4 regions of the Buttiauxella sp. 3AFRM03 genome follow, and region 2 is predicted to be linked to each of the others. Evidence: predicted binding sites of a transcription regulator. Region 2 holds the regulator's gene; each other region holds the start of a gene.
The links. Region 2 encodes Fur, which represses iron uptake genes when iron is present. Its sites were predicted from a motif close to ATAATAATGAGAACNACTATCAA; they were not measured.

Region 1 (6,191 bases), 550 kb from region 2:
CGCAGCACTGGGTGTGGCGGCGGTTGCCAGCATGAACGTTTTCGACCGTGGTCCTCAGTTCGCACAGGTGGTGTCAGCGACACCTATCAAGGAAACGGTAAAAACGCCACGTAAAGAGTGCCAGAACGTCGCGGTGACTCATCGCCGACCGGTACAAGATGAAAACCGCATCATCGGTTCAGCACTGGGTGCGGTTGCCGGTGGCGTGATTGGTCATCAGTTTGGCGGCGGACGCGGTAAAGATGTTGCCACAGTGGTGGGCGCATTAGGTGGGGGTTACGCAGGTAACCAGGTGCAAGGCAATATGCAGGACCGCGACACCTACACCACGACACAGCAAAAATGTAAAACCGTGTACGACAAGTCAGAAAAAATGCTCGGTTATGACGTCACATACCGCATCGGCGATCAGCAAGGGAAAATCCGCATGGATAAAGACCCTGGCAACCAGATCCCGCTGGATAACAATGGCCAGTTGGTTTTGACTAAAATCTAACCGATAACATGCCGGTATCATAGGGTGGATAAGCGATAGCGTCATCCACCAAAAAATGTAAACCCATCTGCAAAGATGGGTTTTTTGTTAATGGCGGCCACGTAACTGCTGCTGTAATTCCAGCAGCGCCGTCACTTCGGCTATCCGTCGCTGAGTGTAAGCAGGGATCTCCTCGGGTAAGCGTAAAAACAGCCTGTTCTCACCAAACACCACGTCATGTAAACAACGGTCATATAACGGCCCTGCAAGGGTTTGACGCCTGGTTTCGTGCTCAGTCGTCCGTTCAATCACTTCATTCTGGCCTTCACGGTCGATATTGATGACTCGCCCATCATGCAGATAGATACGCATGCCTTTTTGCCCACCCGCAGGGCCAGCATATTTATTAAGATGGAGAGTGAACGGAATATCGCTGAGGGTGCCGGTCAGCAGGGCTTCACCTTCTGCGGTGGTAAAATCGCCTGCTGCAATCTCATTTCCCAGACGGTCACGTGCGTAGCTCAACTCAATCTCTAACCGATGGTTACCACCTAACTGATAGAGTGTTTCGCGCATCATGGCGAGGACATGCGTGCCGATATCAACAATCACGCCGTCAGGATGACGTAGCTGGCGGGTATCCGCCTCACCGGTGGCAAAATTCAACGCGGCAGGCTCACCAGCGGCATTAAACCCACTGGGTTCCTGCAAAAAACCTTCGATGCGGCTTATTTCACTGATGTTGTGAATGCAGTCGCTAGCTTGAGTGCGAATCATCCAGTGATCCAGCGCCAGAACACGAGCGGCAGCTTGCGGTTGCTCGAGTAATGTTTCGAGTTTCTTAAGTTGCGTGAGCGTGGCGGCAACCGGCTTTTCAACGACGATTGCGGGAACACGGCTTTGCAAAACCCTTTCGAGCACGGGTAAATGATGAAGCGAAGAAGTGGTGATTAGCACCACGTCGAGCGGTTTAGCCAGCAGCGTATCAAGCGAATCACAACGGCTAATTCCCTCAAGCTGGCGCGCTGGGTCAGCGTCATAACCATAAAGTTCGAGAGCGGGAAGGGACATACGGCGTAAAGCCGGAAGATAAGCGGTTTCGATGACCGAACCTAAACCAATGATACCTGCCAACATATTCATAGTACCTATAATTAGAGTCCCTATGTTTTAAATGACTATCGATTTCGGGTCGAGTACCAATTTGTTTGTGGGCGTAAAAACAGACCGGTTTTTGACCGGCCTGTAGAAACCACCTTAGAACAGCAGAGAGTAGTTCACACCGTAAGTGCGTCCACGGCCCTTGTATTCATACAGCGATGGGCTGCCGTAAGTTGGGCTATACAGCAGTGGTGCGCGCTGGCCCCATACGGTGGTGTAATCTTTATCCAGTAAGTTTTCGATGCTGAAGCTGAGTTTACCCACGGGTAACGCATAGCTACCAATAAAGTCGATAGTGTTGTAACCGTTGATTTTATTGTCGCTGGCATCAGTCAAATCAAACGTCTGCTGGCTTTGAACACGCAGGCTCCATGGATCTGGCGCCCAGCCAACGTAGGCGGTGGCTTTCGATGGGCTGGCGTAAATCACGTCCCATTTCTGCCATTTTCCGTCAACTTTGGTTTCGGATTTCAGCACGTTGAAGTTAATCCCGGTGCTCCAGGTTGAATCCGGAATGAAGTAATCCACCGCACCTTCAACACCGTAAATACGACGCTTATCATCCTGAACATTGATGGTCATATCTGCACGGTTGATGGCGATAGATTTATCGGACAACGAGTAATACGCCGCAATCTGGCTGCGCAGGCTATCACCGGTATAGCGCCAGCCTAACTCATAAGAATCGACCTTAATGCCCTGAAGTTTAGACTGCCCAACGTTAACGCTGTTCACGAGCTGGTAATGGCCATTAACCAGGCGGTAAGTCCCGTTGCCGTAATATTTGCCAGGGTCAGGCAATTCAACGCCTTGCGAGAAGTTGAACCACGCTTGTTGGCGCTCGGTAATGTGCATCAGTAAGCCAGCATTGAATAACGCGTTGTCGTAATCGGTGCTGCCACCAGGGATGGCATCGGCCGATTTTGCGATACCGTTCGCTATACCTTGCTGCTGAGTAAATCCAACAAAGTCATCAACTTTATTCTCGGTCCACTGGTAGCGCACACCGCCGCTTACGGTAAACAGGTCGTTGATGTCATAGCTGGTTTGCAAGAACGGCGCGAGGTTAGTAATGGTGTAGCCAGGGTAGCGACCGGTGGTGTAAATGCTTTGGTTATTCAGGCCACCTGAGGCGTTCGCTTTTGCTAAATCAAAGAACATTTGGTTCGAGGTAAAGCTCTCGTGATCGGCGTCCACACCATAGGTAATCTGCCAGCCGTCGAGCGGTTGGCTGGTCATTGCCAGTTTCGCACCGTACTGATCGGTATCTTGTTGCGAGGCGGAGAAACTGGTGACTGTGTTACGTGTCAGCGTCGGGAACGGATAGAACGTCAGGGACTCATCGCGATAATAAATCTGCCCCACCAATTCCTGCCCGAGGAAATCGCTGTTGGAATATTGCAGGCTAATGAGATGGCGCTCGGTGCCAGGAATACGGTCTGAATTAAGCTGGTCACTGACATACGCCTTGCCATTGCCGGTTACCGCCGAGAAATTATTCCCTAAATCCAGGCCGTAATCATCATCACCCTGGCTTTTGTAATACTGTGTCACCAGTTGCAGCTGTTGGGTTTCATCAATATTTAATGTGCCCGTACCCATGACATCCAGACGGTCAGAATACTGCAAACCGGTCTGTGTATTGTCGAGCAGGGTTTGGTCGCCGTTGCCGTCATACCAGCCACCAAATTTTTGATACGCCACCGATAAACGCCCTGATGCATGATCGTTACCGCCAGAAATCGCGCCTGCGACGCGCTCGTCGTGATCTTTGCTACTGTTGAAACCTGATTTAATCCCGCTTTCAAATTCCAGCTGGGTTTCAGGCTGGCCTTTCTTCGTCACGATATTAATCAAGCCGCCGGTACTGCCGCCGCCATACAGTGATGTCGCACCGGAGATCACTTCAATATGCTCGATGTTAAACGGGTCAATGGAATCTAGCTGGCGGCTATCGGTACGGGACGAGTTCATGCGCACGCCATCCACTAACACCACGATAGAGCGGCCACGCATATTCATGCCGTAGTTGGTGCGGCTTTGGCTGCTGACATCCAGACCGGGAATTAACTGTGCAAGTGCGTCTTTCAGCTCCTTTCCTCCCTGAATCTGCTGTTCAAGCTCAGCGCCTTCTATGACCCAGGTGGTCTGTGCCATTTCAGCCACAGTACGGTGTGTACGGTTGGCAGAAACCAGAATGTTTTCTTCGGAAGTTTGCTGCGCGACAGCCGGAGCCATCATCGCCAGAAGCAACGGGTTAAGCACCCAGCGCGCGTTTTTATGCATCATCATCATTCCTTAGATGGAAAATATTAACATTTATAAATGTTTTGAAATAAGAACGAGCTGGATTTTGCCGATAACGGTTCTCATTATCAATCTCAATTGATAGTATTTCTCAAATTAATCTCATGAATAATCACATGATTTCTGTGGTTTACTTTTTGTGGATGTAGCCGGAGACGGCAGAGGAGTCGAAATGGCAGGGGGGCAAGGCTATCGATTGTTTAATGTGCAGCTAGTGCATAAATCACAAGTTTCACCTTCGTTGTTGAGCCTGGTGTTTGGCGGTCCGGACATTGCAAACATGAAATGTGATGCACCCGATCAGCGCATCAAAATGCTTTTTCCGTCAGAGGACGGTTCAATCCCAACGTTGCCAGAGCAAGCACAGTGGTATCAGCTACTGCAAGAATTGCCCAAAGAGAAGCGGCCTATTGTGCGCACTTATACCTTGCGCCACGTCGATGCTGCGCGCCAGGAAGTGACGGTTGAATTCGTCAGCCATGGTACCGAAGGCCCGGCTTCTGCGTGGGCGATTGCCGCTGAAGCTGGCGACAAAATACAAATTGTCGCCCCGAATGCTGCTTATTCTGGTGACAGTGGTGGATATGAATGGACGCCGCCTGAGGGCCTGCGTCAGGCACTGATTATTGCCGATGAAACCGCATTGCCTGCGGCACGAGGCATTCTTGAACTGCTGGCGACGCAGCCAAATCCACCACAAATACAGGCATTTTTCGAGGTGCCAGAGCAGGGCGATTGTGTGGATTTAAGCGCATATAGCTTTGCCAGCATTCACTGGTTGCCGCGTAAAACCTCTAACGCGAGACACGGGGAGTGCTTGCTAAAAGCAGTCAGAACCGACGCACAACTGCCTAAAACGGCGGGCGTTGCTGAAACGGTCAATGAGGAAGCCGAAGGTGAATTACTGTGGGATAAAGCCACGACCGCCAGCAATACGTTTTATGGCTGGGTTGCGGCAGAGTCGACGGTGGTGAAAATGCTGCGGCGATATTTGATAGGAGAATGTGGCGTGAACCATGATGCTATCAACTTTATGGCTTACTGGAGTAAAGGGCGGCAACGGTAAAGCAGTGTTTTAGCTAAGGCGGATAAGTTTGCGTTATCCGCCTTAGCGCAGTTTAAACTTTCTTCAATTCTGGCAGCAGCCGCATCGTGGTATTCACTATCTGCAACAGCTCTTCATAACTGGCATTTTCACGCGCACTGACTGACATCCCCTGAACGATACAACACAGATACTTCGCCAGTTTTCGGACACAGCTTTCAGACGGAATCTCGCCTCTTGCCTGGCGTTTGCTCAGAAAACGTATCAGCGTTTCTTCCTGCATGGCATGGCGGGCTTTGATCACGGCTGAAATATCATCCGAAGAGGTCGCCAGCACTGATGAAGTACAGATGATAAAGCAGCCCGCAGGTGTGTCTTTGTCGGTGAAAAGCTTCGCAACATGAGACAGATAATCTTCCAGAGCCTCTTCGAGACTGCGTTCTTCGCAGAATAAACACGCTTCGTGTTTTTGCGCAAAACGGGCGATATAACGATCCAGCACGGCGCGAAATAACCCCTCTTTATTGGTGAATTCGGCGTACAGCGTCGGGGCTTTCGCGCCGGTAGCTTCCACTAAATGCGCCATAGAAGTGGCTTCGTAGCCGTGTTGCCAGAACAAAGCCATGGCCTTGTCGAGTGCTGCTTCCCTGTCAAACACCTTCGGACGGCCACGGCTTTTTTTGATGCAACTTATATCAGATGACATATGTGCCGTTTAACCTTTGTCTGTTTAATGAACGATCATTATAAAAATAATAACACTCAGTAGCTATAGGCATTTAGGATAAAAATAAATTAATCCTATCGTAATGAAAAATAGTATGTTTATAAAATAATTAACGAGCGTTATAAAAATAATTTGACGTGTGATGAAGATCACGTTTATGATTTACCTATCGATCGTTAAGTAAATAACTTAACGACCTTACAAATCATCTGCTCAAGGTAAAAAATCATGAAAAACGTTAAAACTCTCATCGCTGCTGTGGTTCTTAGTTCAATCTCTTTCGCAAGCTTTGCCGCTGTTGAAGTTCAGGCAACACCAAATGGCCAACAGAAAGTCGGTACCATCACGGCAACTGGGGGGACAAACCTGGGTTCTCTGGAAGATCAACTGGCAGAAAAAGCAGATCAAATGGGTGCAAGCTCATACCGTATTACTTCAGTCACCGGTCCAAACACTTTGCACGGTACCGCGGTTAT
Region 2 (6,191 bases):
TGAGGTTCGTTGAAACTATGACGTGCCGCACTACCACGATGGCCGGAGGTACCGAATTTCACCGCGTGTTCGCTATTCCCCACTTCAGGCTTCAGCACGTAATACTGGGCCGTCAGTTGGGCTACGTTAATCAAATCGCTCTGTTGTGCCGGTTGTCCTGCACGAGGGTGGTTAGCCATTGGCCTTTCCTTCTGACGCGAGGTGTTAGATTGTGCCGCAAACCTTTTCAATCAATTCCGCAGGGAACTGCATTGATTGCATGATGTGTTCAATCATGCTGCATTTACGACCCGTATTGGTGTTAGTGATAACCCAGTATGGCGTGCCCGGAACATGCTTTGGTTTGGTCTGGTTGCCATTTTGCAGCAGCGTTTGCTCATTACCTGCAAAATAGACGCGCGTCCGGCCATGCAGCGACTCGGTCGCTTCACCAAAAGCATGTGCGTCGAGGGTATACAGAGTAGAAAGCACCATCATGAAACGATTGACGGCTTTCTTTTGCTCGGCATATTCATCTGACAACAGTAATTCACGAACCGCACGTACGCGATCGCGAGCTTTGTTTACGGGTTTGGCTTCCGGAGCAGCAGCTGCTGCCGTCTGGCCGGTAGTTACTGGTGTAGCAGGAGATTGACCGGCGGTAAATTTCAACATGCGCCGTAAAATATCGGACGCGCTTTCACCAATGTGCTGCGTGTGGCTGGCAATATAGCGATAGAGCTCGTCATCAACTTCAATTGTTTTCATCTTAATCCGGTGCGGTATCTTTTCTGAATTCAAGTTGTTGGGATTATATGTACATATTCGCACAAATCCCAACCTCGGGTAGCGCCAAACTTATGTCACACCACAAAGTCAGACTAAACTGGAAATTTGCGGCACTGCGGCAGGATGCCGTTATGATACCCTAACCTCACGAAGTAAAAAAAAAGAACTTTGCCATGAAATTGAATGCTCGCCTGCAAACTGCGCAACAATCGACTAGTAATTCCCCCATCGTCCTAATCCACGGCCTTTTTGGTAGCCTTGATAACCTGGGCGTGTTGGCCCGCGACCTCGGGCAAAATCATACGTTGCTGCAAATCGATCTGCGCAACCATGGTTTATCGCCCCGTAGCTCTGAAATGAACTATGCCGCGATGGCGCAGGATGTGGTTGAAACGCTCGAAGAATATGGCTTTGAAAAAGCAATCATTATCGGCCATTCCATGGGCGGTAAAGTTGCGATGGCTCTGACAGCTATTGCACCTGAGCGCATTGATAAACTGGTGCTGATTGACATTGCACCGGTGGATTATCAGGTACGCCGTCACGATGAAATTTTCGCGGCTATTAATGCAGTCAGTAGTAGTGGAGCGAAAACACGTCAACAAGCCGCTATGGTGATGCGTGAGCATCTGAACGAAGAAGGTGTGATTCAATTCTTGCTGAAGTCATTTGCTGACGGCGAGTGGAAGTTTAATGTTCCGGTATTGTGGGAACAGTACGAGAATATTGTCGGCTGGCAAGCTATCCCAACCTGGAATGAACCGGCACTGTTTATCCGTGGTGGTGCATCGCCTTATGTTGACGAATCACACCGCGAAACGCTGCTTGCGCAATTCCCTCAGGCGCGCGCTCATGTGGTTGCCGGTGCCGGACACTGGGTTCACGCCGAAAAACCTGATGCTGTTTTGCGCGCAATCCACCGTTTTATCGACGCAAGTACAGCAAACTGATTAAAAACAAACCGACTGGCTGTTAGATGCAGCTAACGCGTTGGCGCGCAAGCCATGCTGATGTATGATTGCGCGCTAAAATGCGCCAGAGCACCCCGCTCCGTGCCACCTGAATTCCCTGTCAGTAGTCTAATCATGGCAAAAGAACAAACGGACCGTACTACATTAGATCTGTTCGCGGACGAGCGTCGCCCCGGGCGGCCAAAAACTAATCCGCTGACGCGTGATGAGCAACTGCGTATCAACAAACGCAACCAGCTCAAGCGCGATAAAGTACGCGGCCTGAAGCGAGTGGAACTGAAGCTCAATAACGATGCAGTAGATGCACTAAATCATCTGGCTGAAGCGCGCAATATCAGTCGTAGTGAGTTGATTGAAGAGATTCTACTCGCGCAACTGAAGCAGCATCTCAGTTAGTTGAAAGGCTATATGCCCGGAATACGATGTTGCAGTCTGTGCACAACAGGCTGATAGCAGTTTCCGCACCGCAATGTGTTCTGCTATGATTGCCCTATCTGTGGCCAATTAGCAGCCACCATACCATTAAGTATCAAGAGGTTATTTTACTCATGGCAATCGTAGGCATTTTTTTCGGCAGCGACACTGGTAACACCGAAAATATCGCGAAGATGATTCAAAAACAGCTCGGTAAAGACGTTGCTGAGGTGCATGACATTGCTAAGAGCAGCAAAGAAGACCTGGAAGGCTTCGATATTCTGCTTCTCGGCATTCCAACGTGGTATTACGGTGAAGCGCAATGCGACTGGGATGACTTCTTCCCGACTCTGGAAGAAGTTGATTTCAACGGCAAACTGGTCGCCCTGTTCGGCTGTGGTGACCAGGAAGACTATGCAGAATACTTCTGTGACGCATTGGGCACTATCCGTGACATCATTGAGCCACGCGGTGCTGCTATCGTCGGTCACTGGCCAACGGCGGGCTACCATTTTGAAGCCTCTAAAGGTCTGGCTGACGACGATCACTTTGTCGGTCTGGCTATCGATGAAGATCGTCAACCAGAACTGACTGCTGAACGCGTTCAGAAATGGGTCAAACAAGTTTCTGACGAGCTGAACCTGGCAGATATCATCAACGCCTGATTCTGGATGTGACGCAGCTTTTAAACGGGTTGCGTCACATTGATAGATTATTCCGATTAAAATAATCGCTACAAATTTTTAACTTTTCGGTTTGTCCCTGTACAATGACCCCCTGGCTAAATAGCTAACAAGGCAATTAAATCGCGACTCAGCCGCCATTTTTTAGCTTGATTATGAATAATACTTGCGGTTTCCATTTAGAATCTGCAGTTCTATAATGAGACGCATTCATCTTAACGCTCACCCTGAGTCCGAGCGATCCGTTAAGCAACAGGACAATTTCCGCATGACTGACAATAATACCGCATTGAAGAAGGCCGGCCTGAAAGTCACGCTTCCGCGATTAAAAATCCTTGAAGTGCTACAGGGTCCGGTGAACCATCATGTCAGTGCGGAAGACTTATACAAACGTCTGATTGATATGGGCGAAGAAATTGGTCTCGCCACAGTTTATCGTGTACTAAACCAGTTTGATGATGCAGGCATTGTCACTCGTCACAACTTCGAAGGCGGCAAATCCGTATTCGAGTTAACTCAACAACATCACCACGACCACCTGATTTGCCTGGACTGCGGCAAAGTTATTGAGTTCAGTGATGATTCAATTGAATCTCGTCAGCGTGAAATCGCATCACGCCATGGCATCCGTCTGACCAACCACAGCCTGTACCTTTACGGTCACTGCGCTGAAGGTGATTGCCGTACCGACGAGAATGCACACGAAATCAGCGAAAAGTAATCCGCATATCTGACATTCTGAACCAGATGTCAGGTATAAAAAAACCGGTGAGGAAGCTCACCGGTTTTTTTATTGCCTGAATTCACAGATTACTTGTTGTTCGCACGAATCTCTTGCCAGATTTTATCGCACTTGGCTTTTACCGCCTGGTCGTTACCAGTACGAGTGGCCTGAATACAGTTTTGATAATCCAGGGTGCGCACCGTTTCTTTCTTCGCAAATTCCTGGTGTTCCTTTTCCTGACCCAGCACGTTTAACACGCTCTGACAGGCCTGAATTTTATCAGGATTCCCTTCTGCGGTATTGATACAGGCGCTATAGGCTTGTTTCAGTTTTGTATCTTCCGGTGCCGTTTTAGAGGGTTGTGCGCAGGCGCTCAAACCTAAAGCCATGACCGTAACCAAAATGATTTTTTTCATGCTCGATATCCTTTATAAAACCGGGCGCTTTCACGCCCGGAATCGAATCAGAAGATGGTGAACGGTGCGATGACGATGAATTTCACGTCACGCTCATCCTGGAAGATGTTGCCGTAACCACCGCCCCAGCTTGGGATGTCGGAGTGGTTGTCGTATTGAGTGAAGTGCAGTTTGAACAGAGTGCCTTTCGCGCGCCCATCCTGAATGGTGTACAACGCATCAAGGCTGTACGCCGATTCTTTCAGGCGATTGTCAGCATCGTAGTAACCGTCAGTGGTTGGTTTAGAGCTTGGTTTTGCATCCCATGCGTAAACATACGAAGCACCTACAGCCCAACCAGCCAGATCCCAATTGCTCAGGTCATACATGGCACCCGCGAAGATGGCTTTTTCACCATTGGCGTTGAAGTCAGAACGGTTATCCCACCAGATATCCAGACGACCGTTTGACGATGCGTAAGTTGGGGTCATACGTTGCAGGAAGTAGCCCTGCTGGCCATCAGCCTTGACCATGGTACCTTCGAGCCGCAGGTCAACCTGGCCCACTTTGTAGCCGAATGTCAGAGCCTGCAACCATGCGGTGCCGTCATACAGATCGTTAACGCTGCCATCAGAGACTTTGTCACGCGAACCGTAGAACTGGTAGCTGGTAGACAATGGGCTGCCAGCTACATCAAATTTGTAGCTTGCTTTAGTGAAGTATTGGTCGATATACCCTTCTGCCTGACCGAATGCCGCTTCAAGAATCAGATCATTTTTGAAGTCATACTTCGCGCCCAGCGAGTGCAGATACTCAACTTTGGTGTTCTTATCGTTCTGATAGAACTTGTCCATCTCCAGGTGCCACGGAGCTTTATACTCATTGGTCCACATGTAGGAGAAGCTCAGAGCACCAGCATCGGCATAATCAAAGTTTGCCCCGGCTTCAGCGCCCTGGTAAGTACCAGGCATGAAGCTCCAGTGTGGCGCTAATAAAGATTGCCCTGTTGGCTGGATGTAACCCGCACGGGCCCAAACCGGGCCGTATTTGAATTTAGCTGCGGCTTTATAAAGGCTTATACCGCTCTTATCGCCGGAATAATCTTCATCGTAAGCTTTGTTTGAAGAGGAAAATGCGATTTCATTCGGGTGGCCGCTGTCGCCATTTTCTGCCATTTCGATAGCAGTAAAGGCGGCGATATCCAGACCAAACATGTCAGCAGCATAACCGGACTGGAAGTCCAGATTGGCGTTCCAGGTAGCGTGAGAAAGGTTAGTTTCATATTTATCTGTCGTAACATCTTTACGGTCACGTTCACGCTGCCAGTAATAAACACCACCGGTCAGTGTTGAATCATCAAAAAAACCTGCTGCACTTGCCTGAGGGATAACAACCAGTCCAGAAAGAGCCGTGACGCCTGCAATAGCAAGGGCCAGCGCACTACGTTTGCCACTAAACGTACGCATATAAAATTCCTCTTTGACGTATAAATAATCGCCGGACGTTAAAAGACGTCAGATAGCGAAAAAAGTAAAAATGCCTAACGGCTAAAGCGGTTATAAATATTTTCCCGCATTTACTGCTCCCCATAAGACTATTTTTCGCGACGCGAATTATCAACGACTTTGTAAGAGTTCATTCCGATATTATGACAGAGAGCACATAATTCATGAGTATTTGTAACAAAAATCAACTGTGGAATTTTATGTTTATAAATCAACAAATATTGATATAAACCACCATATGAGAGCGCTCACATGATAAAAGAAAGGATTTATTATGTTCCGAGATTGACCAGCCAGAGAATTCCCAGGGAAATATAAATAACATTAATTCGCATCGCGAATGTAAGTAAATATTTAATCCTGTGATTATTAAGCAAAAAAAAACGCCGCGATTTGCGGCGTCTTTGTTACATATTGACTGCGTGTATAACTAATTACTCGCCTATTTTGGCCCAGGTATCACGCAAACCAACGGTGCGGTTAAACACCAGTTTTTCCGCAGTTGCCAGACGGCTATCAAGGCAGAAATAACCTTCACGCTCGAACTGATACGCTTTGCCTTTCTCAGCATTTTGCAGGCTTGGTTCGACGAAACCTTGCTTAATCACCAGAGACTCTGGGTTGATCGTTGCCAGGAAATCTTCCGCCGCACCTGGGTTAGCCACGCTGAACAGACGGTCGTAAAGGCGAATTTCAACTGGCAAGGCGTGTTCAGCACTTACCCAATGAAT
Region 3 (6,191 bases), 1.8 Mb from region 2:
GTAGCTTTGCGCGTTCTCAAACGCCAGCTTGTAGTGGTGCAACTGGCTGTTTGCCGCTGCATCTACAGTCAAGCGTGCGCCCGTGAAATGCGCCTGATCATTCAGACTGACGTAATGCTCGATAACCGTCGCTTTAGCACCCTCACCAAGAGATAAATGGTGGCGATAGTGCGCAGTATTCATTTCACCCAATTCACTGCCACGACTGATGTGCATCAATAACAACGCCTTAGCGGGGCTATGATTTCGCGCAACACGGATATGCGTCACGCTTTCGGCGAGGCTTTCAGTGAGATGCAGAAACACTTCACCCTGCACGGCTGCTGGCAAAGAATCACGCTTTTCATCAACGATAACGTCAAAACCACTATTGGTGAGATCGTCACTTAACTCAGCGTTAAAGCGCCCATCGACAAACACCAGTCGCCACGCATCTATTGGCAGCACCAGCTCGTCGCGTTGCACAGCTGTAAAAACTTCAGGTGCGGGCAAGATAAACTGATTATTCAGTAGCCCTTCAAGTGGCGTATATTTCCAGTTTTCATGTTTGCGCGTTGGCAGACCCAGACGCAGCATTTGCTGCATATGTTCCTGCGCTTCTTTGCTTCGTTTATCGCCCTGGCTTTCAAACAGGTGGTACCACTGTTGCAGAGCGTTGCTGTTACTGCTGTTCGGTAAGCCAGCCATAACCCTGCTCCTCCAGTTGTTTCACCAGACTGAAATCTCCCGATTTCACAATCCTGCCCTGATACAACACATGAACAAAATCAGGCTTGATGTAATCAAGAATACGCTGGTAGTGCGTAACGATGATGAATGAACGGTTGCCATCACGCAGGGAGTTAACACCTTCAGCGACAATTTTCAGCGCATCAATATCCAGCCCGGAATCTGACTCATCAAGAATGCACAGTTCCGGTTCAAGCACCGCCATTTGCAGAATATCGTTACGTTTTTTCTCACCGCCAGAAAAACCCACGTTCACTGAACGGCTCAGCAAATCTTCCGGCATTTTCAGCAGTTTGATCTTCTCTTCCATCAAATCCTGAAAATCAAAACGGTCGAGTTCTTCAAGGCCGCGATACTCTCGCACCGCATTCAGCGCGGTTTGCAGGAAGAACTGGTTGCTGACTCCCGGAATTTCTACCGGATACTGGAACGCCATAAAAATGCCTTCTCCGGCACGGTCTTCCGGCGATAATTCCAGCAGACCCTTGCCTTTGAAATGCACCTGTCCGCCAGTGACTTCGTAATCTTCACGCCCGGCAAGCGTTGCGGAAAGCGTGCTTTTCCCGGAGCCGTTCGGCCCCATGATGGCGTGTACTTCGCCCGGTTTCACTTCAAGGCTCAAACCGCGCAGGATCTCTTTGTCCTCAACGCTTACCTGTAAATCTTTAATGCTCAGCATAATTTTCCCTTAATCCTTAACCGACGCTATGTTCCAGACTGATCGCTAATAGTTTTTGTGCTTCCACCGCGAATTCGAGCGGCAATTCTGAGAACACGTCTTTACAGAACCCGTTGACGATCATCGAAATTGCATCGTCCTGGGCTATCCCGCGTTGCAGGCAATAGAACAACTGATCTTCCCCGATGCGCGAGGTGGTCGCTTCGTGCTCAAGCTGGGCGGTGTTGTTGCGGCATTCAACATACGGGAAAGTATGCGCGCCGCTGTCCGGGCCGATGAGCATCGAGTCGCACTGTGTGAAGTTACGGGCGTTGGTCGCCGTCGGCATGATTTTCACTAAACCGCGATAACTGTTCTGGCTGTGTCCGGCCGAGATCCCTTTCGAGATAATCGTCGAGCGGGTGTTTTTGCCGATGTGAATCATCTTGGTGCCAGTGTCGGCCTGCTGATTCCCGGCTGTCAGGGCGACAGAGAAAAACTCGCCAATAGAGTTATCGCCACGAAGAATGACACTTGGGTATTTCCAGGTAATAGCAGAACCGGTTTCGGATTGCGTCCAGGACATTTTGCTATTTGCCCCTTCGCACAGCGCACGTTTGGTCACAAAATTCAGAATGCCACCCGTGTTGCCATCGCCTGGGAACCAGTTTTGTACCGTGGAATATTTCACTTCAGCATCTTTATGGATGATGACTTCCACCACCGCTGCGTGAAGCTGATAGCTGTCGCGCACAGGTGCTGAACACCCTTCGATATAACTGACGTAGCTGCCTTCATCAGCGACTAAAATGGTACGTTCGAACTGCCCAGTTTTCTCGGCGTTAATACGGAAATAGGTAGAAAGCTCCATCGGGCAACGTACGCCTTTCGGCACATAAATAAACGTGCCGTCGGAGGCAACCGCCGCGTTAAGTGCGGCAAAGAAGTTGTCGTTACTCGGAACCACGGTGCCGAGATACTTTTGCACCAGCTCAGGGAATTCGTGAATCGCCTCGCCAAAGGAGCAGAAAATAATCCCCTGTTCAGAGAGTTTTTCACGGTAAGTGGTGGCAACAGAAACGGAGTCAAAAATCGCATCCATGGCGATATTCGAGCCTTCATGCACCGGAACACCTAGCTGTTTAAATGCCTCTTCTACTTCACCGGTCAGATAGGCGTTGCTGCCGGGTTTCTGAACCGCACCCGGTTGAGACTCACCGTTATCGTCGCAACTCCCGCACGACGGCGCGGAGTAATAGCTGTAATCCTGATAGTTAAGTTTTTCGTAATTGGCCTTCAGCCAGTGCGGCTCTTCCATTTCAAGCCAGGCACGATATGCGCTCAGGCGAAATTCCAGCATCCACTCAGGCTCATTACGCCGCGCAGAAATTGCCCGCACCACATCTTCGTTGATGCCGTGCGCCATTTCGTCGGTTTTTAACTGGGTGAAAAAACCTTCTTTATAAGAATGGCTGCCCGCCCAGGTTTGCACTTCTTCAGACGTTTCAGTGTTACGTGACATAATCCCGCCTACACCCCAAAGCTTTCACCACAGCCACATTCGTGCTGGGCTTTCGGGTTGTTGAATTTGAATATTTCGTTTAATCCTTCGCGCACATAATCGACTTCCGTCCCGTCGATAAACGGCATCGCTGAAAGTGGCACCCACAGCTTTGCGCCGTCTGTTTCAAAAAGGAGATCGTCGGGTTTTGGTTCTTTTACGGTGTCCAGTACATAGCCAAACCCTGCACAACCTGTCTGTTTAATCCCCAAACGCACACCCAAAAATCCAGGTTGCTGGCTTGCCAGTTTGCGAATATGTGAGCACGCATCAGGGGTCAACGTCAGTCCCTTCCAGGCAAATTCACTGGGATCGAAGCTACCGGTTTGCACATCCATAGTTCACCTCTTAATGTTTTGGCGCCTAAAGGCCTACACCCCATGTTAATGATAACTATTATCAATACAACATCCTGATAACAGGGGTATTCGAAAAATGCTGCATTTTTAGGCGTCTTAACTAAGGATAGACCCTACTGAAAGTCTTGCAGGTGGTGAAAAGAGCTATTTAAGCCACTGAATTGAGAAGGATTTAAATGCCGGGCGAATGATTAGGTGATAGAAAGTAAAAGATGTATAGAGAATACCGATTTATGCGATAGGTAACCTAAAATGTCTGAAAACAACGATTTACTGCAACATCAACAATTTAACTATTTCTGCTTAATCTGGTGACGTGAAAATAGCCTCAACACTTCCTGTTTCAAGATCCAGACAGGTGGCCTATGGGCATTTAACTCGAGACTGCATGTTCACTGATTCAGTTCGGACACTGCCAGCGCTGCAACTTCTAATGCTATGGATGCTGTCTCGTTGCTCTCGAGTGACCATGTTGTTGAGAGTCCGCACCACGCAATGATCCATTTGAGTAGACGCTCTCTATCAAGGCCCGCCATTTCGCTAACCAGATTCAGTCGTTGTTTAAATATTCCTGGGACAGTAGCAACCCGGGGTATGGGATTGCCAAGATCCGGATTGGTAAAAATATTGGCAAAGTCGAAACCTCGTTCACCGATGATTCCTTTTGGATCAATGGCCAGCCAGCCTGAGGCACCGAAATAAAGAACGTTCTCATGATGTAAGTCGCCATGTAATACGACCAACTCTTGTGGAGTCGATAACAACTCTTCTGCTATTTCAGCGCTACGCGACAGGATGCCTCCATACAGCTGGGCTGCTGATTGAAGAGGACAAAACCACTCAGCCAGAGTCGGAAGTTGTGGTAAAGGCCGTTTTGGGGTGGTGTGAAGTCTGTTTGCTGTAAAGCATAAAATCCGACACGCCTCAGCATCCTGACCTTCCGGGGACATAGAGGAGAGTGATGCCTCCCCCATTGCGCGTGCGAGAAGAATGGCTTCATTTTCATATGCAATAACCTGTGCTGCGCCATTTCCTTCCCTCCATGACATTAGAGCATTACCGGATTGTTCATCCGCATCATCTGTGATTTTAAGCATGGCTTTCATACCTCCTGTTATTGTCTCAACAGGCAAGAGTTTGGAGGTATGGGTTGTGAACGGTGTACCATCTGGAATGAGGTTCCAGCGATCTAACCAGAGTGTGAACCCGCTAATGTCCATAATATTTTCCTTACTTCCTTATCGTGAAAGTCACTGAATGCGACAGGCATGTGAACAATTCTAACTCATAGCTTGAGTAAATTTTTCTCAACTTAAATCTGATGGTTAGGTCATTCATGCAACTGTATTTAAAAATAAGAAAACATAAGATTGTTAAGGTTATAACCTCATCATATTTTCAAAGTGTGTATTTCCCCTCAAGGAATAAGCATCATGATTAAGCGTCGCACTCTCAAAACTGCATTTGCGGCGGTTATTTCTCTGACTGTCCTTGCCGCCCCCGTTTATGCAAACCCGGGCAACGGCAATGGTGGCGGTAATCACGGTAACAGTGGTAATAGCGGTAACCAGGGCAACAAAGGCCAGGGTAACGGAAAGTCGAATGAGGCTCATGGCAAGCGGTGGGTAATGATTTGGTGCTTATTGCTTTAAGCATGGCCATTGTGACCTCCGTCATTAACGGTGTGTTCGATTAACATATTCCCCTGTCCGTGAGCCTCGCATCTGCGGGGCTTTTTTATGCCCAGCGACAATATCCCCTGTTCTTCATTTTGTTAAATACCGTGACCATTAGCCCGGTAATTGTACTGAGTCCTTCATACGCTTAATATATATGAGAAAGTGGCTTTGACGAGCAAGAAAAATCGGTTCGTTAATTTTAATTTTGTTGGTAATTATATTCTACGGAAGGATATTCAATGCGCTATACACCTTTTATAATTGTGCCTTTATTAAGTGCCTGTAGTTTCAGTTTTATGAAGTTTGATAATGATCCGTTAGTACAAGCGACGTACGCGACTAATGCGACAAAAAGCTCCGTTATTGCAGCGGGTGGGAAACCAGACAGTGAGATGAATGTTCCAGAAATCAATGGGACTTGCATCAATTACACGCTAAAAAAAGATGCTGAGACAATGCCTTTTTATGTGGCATTCGATGAGAATGGAAACCGCAAACATTATGGCTATATCTCCTGCCAACAGGCGAGAGCCAAAGGAGTATTTAGCCAGTAAGTCATCATAAAAGATCATTCCTCTTCTCACTCTATACAGTCAGAAGAGGGATGTGTGAATTTCTCTAAATATTAGTAACCTGCAGCCTTATTAGCCGCTTTTATACGCTTATTCCTGCTGTCTTTTTCATGGCTATCTTTAGCCTGCATTATGCCACCAGCAGCATCTACCCAGTCATTAGCTGTACAACCGGATAATACCACGCCCAACATAAGTGCAAGTACATACTTCATTATAGCTCCATAAACTCATATCTGTATAAATAACGTCCGTGTAATACTTAAAGTATTTGACGCTTACGCCGTTATTTTGACAAAAAAAGAGTTCATGGGCAAGGTGCGCTGGATTCAAGGCTGTTTTATATAGCGCGTGAGATACAACTTATAGCTGAAATAATTTAAGTTGCAGGCTATATAATAGACCTGCAACTTAAACAAAATGGATGGATTATTAAGCGGAAGTATTGAGCAGTGATTTATTTGCTTCGAGCGCGTCAACCGCACATTGCTGATCCAAATGCCCGCCAGGTGCGCCGCCAATACCAATAGCGCCAATAGTCTGGTTATCGACTTTGACAGGAACTCCACCGCCCAATAATAAGAAGCCAGGGATATCACGCATATTCTGCGCACCGGCGTTATCCTGCGCACT
Region 4 (6,191 bases), 480 kb from region 2:
CTGTCCTGCGCCACTAACATAGCAATCCACGCCCGTTGGCGCTCGCCACCAGAAAGACTATCCACCAGACGATGCGCAAAAGGTTTCAACCCCACCAGCGTAATTGCCTCTTCAACCAATTCACGGTCTGCCGCGCCGAAACGCCCCAGCGCGCCATGCCACGGATAACGACCAATCGCCACCAACTCACGCACCGTCATCCCTTCTGCCGCCGGAAGTTGCTGCGGTAAATACGCGACTTTGCGCGCAAATTCCTTGCTGCTCCAGCTATCTAACGGTTGATTGTTGAGCTGAACTTCCCCATCAGAAGGCTTTTGATGACGGCCAAGCATTTTCAGCAATGTCGATTTCCCCGAGCCATTGTGCCCAATCAGGCCGGTGACTTTGCCAACGGGAAAGGTTATCGAGAGAGGGTGAAGAAGCGTGCGACCGGGTACGCGAAAGGTAACGTCTGAGAGGCTAAACGTGGTATCGGGATGAAGGTGTTTGTCCTGCATGGTAGCCAACTTTGTTGATGGGCACGGCGAACCGTGCCCGAATACACTTAGAAGCGGAATGTAGCAGTCGCAACAACCTGGCGCTCAGCGCCCCAGAAGCAGCCATAAGTGGCGAAGCAGCTGGCAACGTATTCACGATCAAGCAGGTTGTTCACATTCACCGCCACGCTTGAACCATTCATACCGAAACGGCCGAGGTCATATTTAACCACTGCATCCAGAACCGCAGCACTACCCACTTTGAAGCTGTTAGCCGGGTCGCCGTAGCTGGAGCCGATGAAGCGACCACCGGTACCGATAGTCAGACCGGTCAGCGAGCCTTCATTGAAGGTATAATCCCCCCACAGTGAAGCCATGTGCTCTGGCACCTGCTCAGGCGTGTTGCCTTTGTAGTTGGTGTCAGTGGTGTATTCCGCATCGGTGTAGGTGTAAGAAGCCGTCACGTTGATGTTGGCATTCACCGCCGCTTTCGCTTCGAGTTCTACGCCGCGAGAACGAATTTCACCACCCTGAATGGAGGAGAAACCGTGGGAAGTGTCTGGGTCGGACATCAGGTTATCAGACTTAGTCAGTTGATAAATCGCACCAGTAATCACCACCGCCATATCCTTCGGCACATACTTCACGCCCGCTTCGTACTGACGGCCTTTAGACGGTTTGAAGGTGTTGCCGTAGAAATCTGCACCTGAGTTTGGCTCGAAAGATTCGCTGTAGCTGATGTACGGCGACACACCGTTATCGAACAGGTAGTTCAGACCCGCACGGCCAGTGAATTCGCTATCGTCACGCTCGGTGTAGTTATTCGCCTGGTAAGCGAGTGTTGACTGTTTCAGCCAGTCGTAACGGCCACCGACGGTCAGAACAAACTTGTTCCACTCAGCTTGATCCTGAATGTAGATGCCGGTCTGTTTCTGTTTGTTTTGCTGATACGGGTCTGCATCGCCAAAATCGTAGTTTTCGTACACTGGGTTATACAAATCCAGTGGCGGAGCGCTGCCGAAGGTGGCGTTCACATCGTTACGCATCTGCTGGAAATCAACACCAGTCAGCAAGGTATGTGCCACGTCACCGGTCGCAAAATTACTTTGCACTTGAGTATCAACAGCAAAGTTGTGCAGCTTTTCGTTATCCACAACAGTGCCGCGAGTCAGCATATAACCTGAAGAGTCTACGCCAGTGCCGTAAACGCTTTTCTGATTGGTTTTAGACTCAACATAACGCAGGTTCTGACGCACGGTGAAAGTGTCGTTGAACTCATGGTCAAAGGTATAACCGACCATTTTATGGGACAACGAGTAGGTGTTATTTGGAACACCTTCGTTGAAATCAGTCGGCAGATAAGAACCATCTGGCAACGGCTCAACGGTACCTTCTTTCGGCAACCAACCGTAATAACCCGTCTCTGGAGTGTCTTGCAGGTTCGCTAAGAAAGTGAAATTAGTTTTATCGTCAGGACGCCAGGTGAATGACGGAGCAATCGCATAACGTTTCTGTTTGGAGAATTGTTGCTGGTCGTCGTTAGAACGCGCCACACCAGTCAGACGATAAGAATAAACGCCTGCATCATCCAGTGAATCACTGAAGTCGAAACCGGTTTGCCACAGATTGTCAGTGCCCATCTTGAACTGAACTTCTTTCAGCGGTTCAGTGGTTGGACGCTTGCTTACCATAGTGATAATACCGCCTGGACTGCTTTTTCCGTACAGCACGGAAGTTGGGCCACGCATTAATTCCACGCGCTCAAGCATGTACGGGTCGATGATCACTTCGTTATAGAAGTCGCCCTGAAGTTTCAGGCCATCTAAATAGTTGTTCTGGTTAACCGAACCGAAACCACGAATTTTCACCGCGTCATAGGTGTCGGATGCACCACGGGTAGAAACGGTGATACCTGGCGTGTAGCCCAACGCTTCTTTCACGGAAGCTGGCTGGTGAGTATCCATCTCTTCACGAGTCACAATCGAAATAGACTGTGGAGTCTTTTCAATTGGCGTATCAGTTTTGGTCGCGGTTGCCGTGCGTTTAGCGGCAATCGTTGGAGACGGGCCCCACGCGCTTTCGTCAGCAACACTGGCGGAAACGGTGATGGTATCTTCTTTAGCTGTTGTGTTGTCTGCTGCAAAACTTGATGCACTGACACCGCTTACAGCGGCAGCAACAAAGAATGCAAGTTTGCGAATTGAGGTATTGACTGGTTGTCCAGTTCTTAAGCGCGCCATTGTATTATCTCTGATGAAGTAACGAATGATAACGAAAACGAGAATTATTATTATGCCGCAGAATAATAGACGAAACGGAAAGTGCATGGCAAGCGGATCACACCCCCTGGGGGACCAGGGGGATAAAAAATAACCATACAAAGTGCAAGGAGTGAAAAAGGACTCACAAACAGAGAAAACCAGGCAGGAATGACACATCCCGATCACGCTGTCAGCAACGTGACCGAATGGCTAATGCGAGTGGTTCAGGAAATCGCGCTTCTGTCTATCAATGAATAATGCTGTTTATTTTTTGAAGCGAGTGTTTTCCCAGCAGCGGTTTGCTCAAAAATAATAAATTTACCCACGCGAATACTCTCGCGAGAACATTCATCGTAAAAAGGGTCAAACGTACCTTCGACACATTTCCCCATAAGCCCACGATTGGACCATTTATTCATTTTCATTTTCCATTCGAGGGAGTAATGCGCTATTGGGCAAACGATTTTCGCCCATGGATCACATATTAATGTGTTCTCAATTAATTTCCGACTGCCGCGACGAGGTAGTGTGCCGACTAATACCAGACAGTGATCCACGGGATGTTGAAGGAAAATTTGTAATATAAGGATTGGGCACCCGACCTTCCGTTCAAGCTTGCTAATACGATCGGTGAGATAGCAAAAAGCGATTCGGGCATTTTCCCCACAATTGCCTGCGTTCTGCACTCCATTGCGGTAATCATTTTCAACTTTTTGGTACAGTTGCCTGGAAGATAGCTTGAGTTTGCGCTGTGCAGAAACCGCCGCGCTGCGCATCTTGTCCCCGCCAAGGGTATGCAGCCGATATTTTTGCGGATTCGTCAACATCCACTTTTCAATCATATTTTTATCTGGATAAAACTTATTAGATGATTTTAGAGATAACCTGGAACGGGTAAAAAGCATGGCTTCGGTGAGATGTGGTAATACTATTTTTTGAAATGTTTTGCTGTCCATCTGACTTTCCTGTCTTGTACTGTGAAATTTTAAGCATTCAACAAAACATTAGAGCATTCTTCACAAGAGGCAGACAGGAAATAAATAATTAAGAAAAATATATGCCACCCGTTAGATTATTATTCTAAAAGGTGGCACACAAGGACGTTCAGCAATTAATTCCCGCCGAACATATCCTTAATCCAACCGGCAACACCATCACTGGATTCAGGCTGCTGCTGAGGTTGTTGCTGCTGTTGCTGCGGCTGCTGTTGAGGCTGTTGCTGCTGCGACTGATTAAATGGATTATTGGTCTGCTCGGCCTGCTGGCTTTGCTGGCACAATCCATCCGGATTGGTCGTCCAGACAGGAAGGACGCGATCCCCACCGCCACCACACTGGAAGTAACCCGCGCTATCAACACCCATATCAACAATGTCTTCCGGTGGATTCAGCACCAGCGGAATTGGCGTCTGGTTAGCCAGATAACGTTGATACAGCGACATCGCCCCGCTCGCACCATATAGTTTGGTCGGCTGGTTGTTGTCACGTCCTACCCAGGTAATCGCCACTTCTTTGCCATCAATACCGGCAAACCAGGTATCCACATTATCGTTGGTGGTACCCGTTTTCCCTGCCAGATGCAGGTTCGGATACTTGCCACCCAACGCACGCCCGGTACCACGAGCCATAACCTGCTGCATGGTAAACAGCGTCATGTAGGCTGCCTGCGGAGGAACTGCCTGTTCCGCCTGCGGGAAGCTTTGATATAGCACGGTGCCGTCTTCCGCAATCACCGAACGCAATGCAGAAAGCGTTGCACGGTTACCGCCGCTGGCGATGGTCTGGAATGCCTGCGCCACTTCGATTGGCGTCAGGTTCAGCGCGCCCAGCAACATAGCCGGAACCGGATGCAATTGGTTCTGCGGCACGCCGAGTTTGACCCAGGTGTCGGTTACGGCTGGCAAGCCCAACGCCATCCCCAGATTTACGGTTGGCACGTTCATCGAACGCGTCAGCGCATCCACTAACATGACCTTACCGCTCTCACTGTAGCGACGGTCATCGTTTTGCGGCGACCACACTTGTCCGTTTGGCTGTTTCAGCGCGATTGGCGCATCGGTAATCCAGGTATTCAGGCGGTACGAATCCGGCTGGCTTAACGCCGTCAGATAAGTCGCTGGTTTTGCCAGAGAACCGATGGAACGACGAGCCTGCATCGCACGGTTAAAGCCGGCAAATTGCGTTTCTGCCCCGCCGACCATGGCACGAACTTCGCCGGTCGAACGGTCAACAATCACCATAGCCGCTTCGAGATCTTTGAGCTTACGAGAGGCACGCAGTACCGGAACCCCTTCGCTTACCGCTTTCTCTGCCGCATCCTGGGAAACGGAATCAAACGTGGTGAAGATCTTCACCCCAGACAGGTCTTTAACTTTGTCACCAAGCTTAGTCTGAAGCTCGTTACGCACCATCTGCATAAAAGCAGGCTGTGGCGAAATCACGCCACCGCGCGGTTGCACACCCAGAGGACGGGCGCTCAGCATGTCGTAAAGTTCCTGGTCGATCACCTTCTGCTCTTGCAGCAAGCGCAATACCAGGTTGCGACGTTCCAGCGCCAGTTTCGGGTTACGCCACGGGTTGTAAATCGACGCCCCTTTCACCATGCCCACCAGCAACGCTTGCTGGTCAAGGCTCAGCTCTTCAACCGGACGACCAAAGTAGTACAGGCTCGCCAGCGGGAAACCGCGAATTTCGTTATCGCCGCTCTGGCCGAGATACACCTCGTTCAGATACAGCTCAAGGATGCGATCTTTGCCATAACGGGCGTCCATGATCAGCGCCATGTACGCTTCGTTCGCTTTACGCCAGTAAGAGCGCTCGCTCGACAGGAACAGGTTTTTCACCAACTGTTGCGTCAGCGTACTTGCGCCCTGCACGGTGCGACCCGCGGTTAAGTTCGCCAGCATCGCACGACCGATGGAGTACAAACTGATGCCATCGTGTTCATAGAAATGGCGGTCTTCGGTAGCAATCAGCGTATCAACCAACAAATCCGGGAAGCCGGTGCGTGGGACGAAAAGACGCTGCTCACCGTTCGGTGAAGACAACATGGTGATCAAACGTGGATCCAGACGGAAGAAACCGAAGCTGCGGTTACTATCCATGTTCTGGATCGATTCCAGATGATCATTATCAAACACCAGACGTGCGCGGATCTGCCCTTCTTTACTGTCAGGGAAATCAAACGGACGGCGGATCATTTCGATGCTGTTGCCCTGTACTGTAAACTCACCAGGACGCGTCATCTTCGTCACCTGACGGTACTGCGTGGCTTCCAGCAGGTTGACCATCTCTTTTTTGCTGTACGGCATGTCTGGCTCAAGGTTCACCATACGGCCATACACTGCTGCCGGCAGTTGCCAGACCTTGCCATCAATACGGGCACGGATCTTCTGGTCAAGATAGACGCCGTAGATCACGAACAGCACGACAAAGACAACAAACAGTTTGACTAA

Region 1: the regulator Fur is predicted to act here: its motif matches at 3,993-4,015, upstream of D8682_RS06460 (siderophore-interacting protein).
Region 3: the regulator Fur is predicted to act here: its motif matches at 3,329-3,351, upstream of sufA (Fe-S cluster assembly scaffold SufA).
Region 4: the regulator Fur is predicted to act here: its motif matches at 2,742-2,764, upstream of fhuA (ferrichrome porin FhuA).

The regions. Positions count from the first base shown of each region.
Region 1 is NZ_CP033076.1:1,054,660-1,060,850, reverse strand. It holds gene D8682_RS06475 (glycine zipper 2TM domain-containing protein) at 1-496, shown strand, start outside; gene D8682_RS06470 (Gfo/Idh/MocA family oxidoreductase) at 584-1,612, opposite strand; gene iutA (ferric aerobactin receptor IutA) at 1,733-3,922, opposite strand; gene D8682_RS06460 (siderophore-interacting protein) at 4,116-5,009, shown strand; gene D8682_RS06455 (TetR/AcrR family transcriptional regulator) at 5,062-5,694, opposite strand; gene bhsA (multiple stress resistance protein BhsA) at 5,944-6,191, shown strand, end outside.
Region 2 is NZ_CP033076.1:1,603,460-1,609,650, forward strand. It holds gene pgm (phosphoglucomutase (alpha-D-glucose-1,6-bisphosphate-dependent)) at 1-179, opposite strand, end outside; gene seqA (replication initiation negative regulator SeqA) at 205-747, opposite strand; gene ybfF (esterase) at 942-1,718, shown strand; gene ybfE (LexA regulated protein) at 1,854-2,135, shown strand; gene fldA (flavodoxin FldA) at 2,288-2,818, shown strand; gene fur (ferric iron uptake transcriptional regulator) at 3,105-3,557, shown strand; gene chiQ (ChiQ/YbfN family lipoprotein) at 3,647-3,976, opposite strand; gene chiP (chitoporin) at 4,024-5,421, opposite strand; gene glnS (glutamine--tRNA ligase) at 5,895-6,191, opposite strand, start outside.
Region 3 is NZ_CP033076.1:5,158,818-5,165,008, reverse strand. It holds gene sufD (Fe-S cluster assembly protein SufD) at 1-687, opposite strand, end outside; gene sufC (Fe-S cluster assembly ATPase SufC) at 662-1,408, opposite strand; gene sufB (Fe-S cluster assembly protein SufB) at 1,425-2,909, opposite strand; gene sufA (Fe-S cluster assembly scaffold SufA) at 2,918-3,286, opposite strand; gene D8682_RS25705 (aminoglycoside phosphotransferase family protein) at 3,700-4,527, opposite strand; partial or broken gene D8682_RS25700 (hypothetical protein) at 4,741-4,929, shown strand; gene D8682_RS25695 (hypothetical protein) at 5,226-5,540, shown strand; gene D8682_RS26975 (hypothetical protein) at 5,612-5,773, opposite strand; gene D8682_RS25690 (heme-binding protein) at 5,991-6,191, opposite strand, start outside.
Region 4 is NZ_CP033076.1:2,083,242-2,089,432, forward strand. It holds gene fhuC (Fe3+-hydroxamate ABC transporter ATP-binding protein FhuC) at 1-497, opposite strand, end outside; gene fhuA (ferrichrome porin FhuA) at 545-2,716, opposite strand; gene D8682_RS11225 (hypothetical protein) at 2,962-3,693, opposite strand; gene mrcB (bifunctional glycosyl transferase/transpeptidase) at 3,849-6,191, opposite strand, start outside.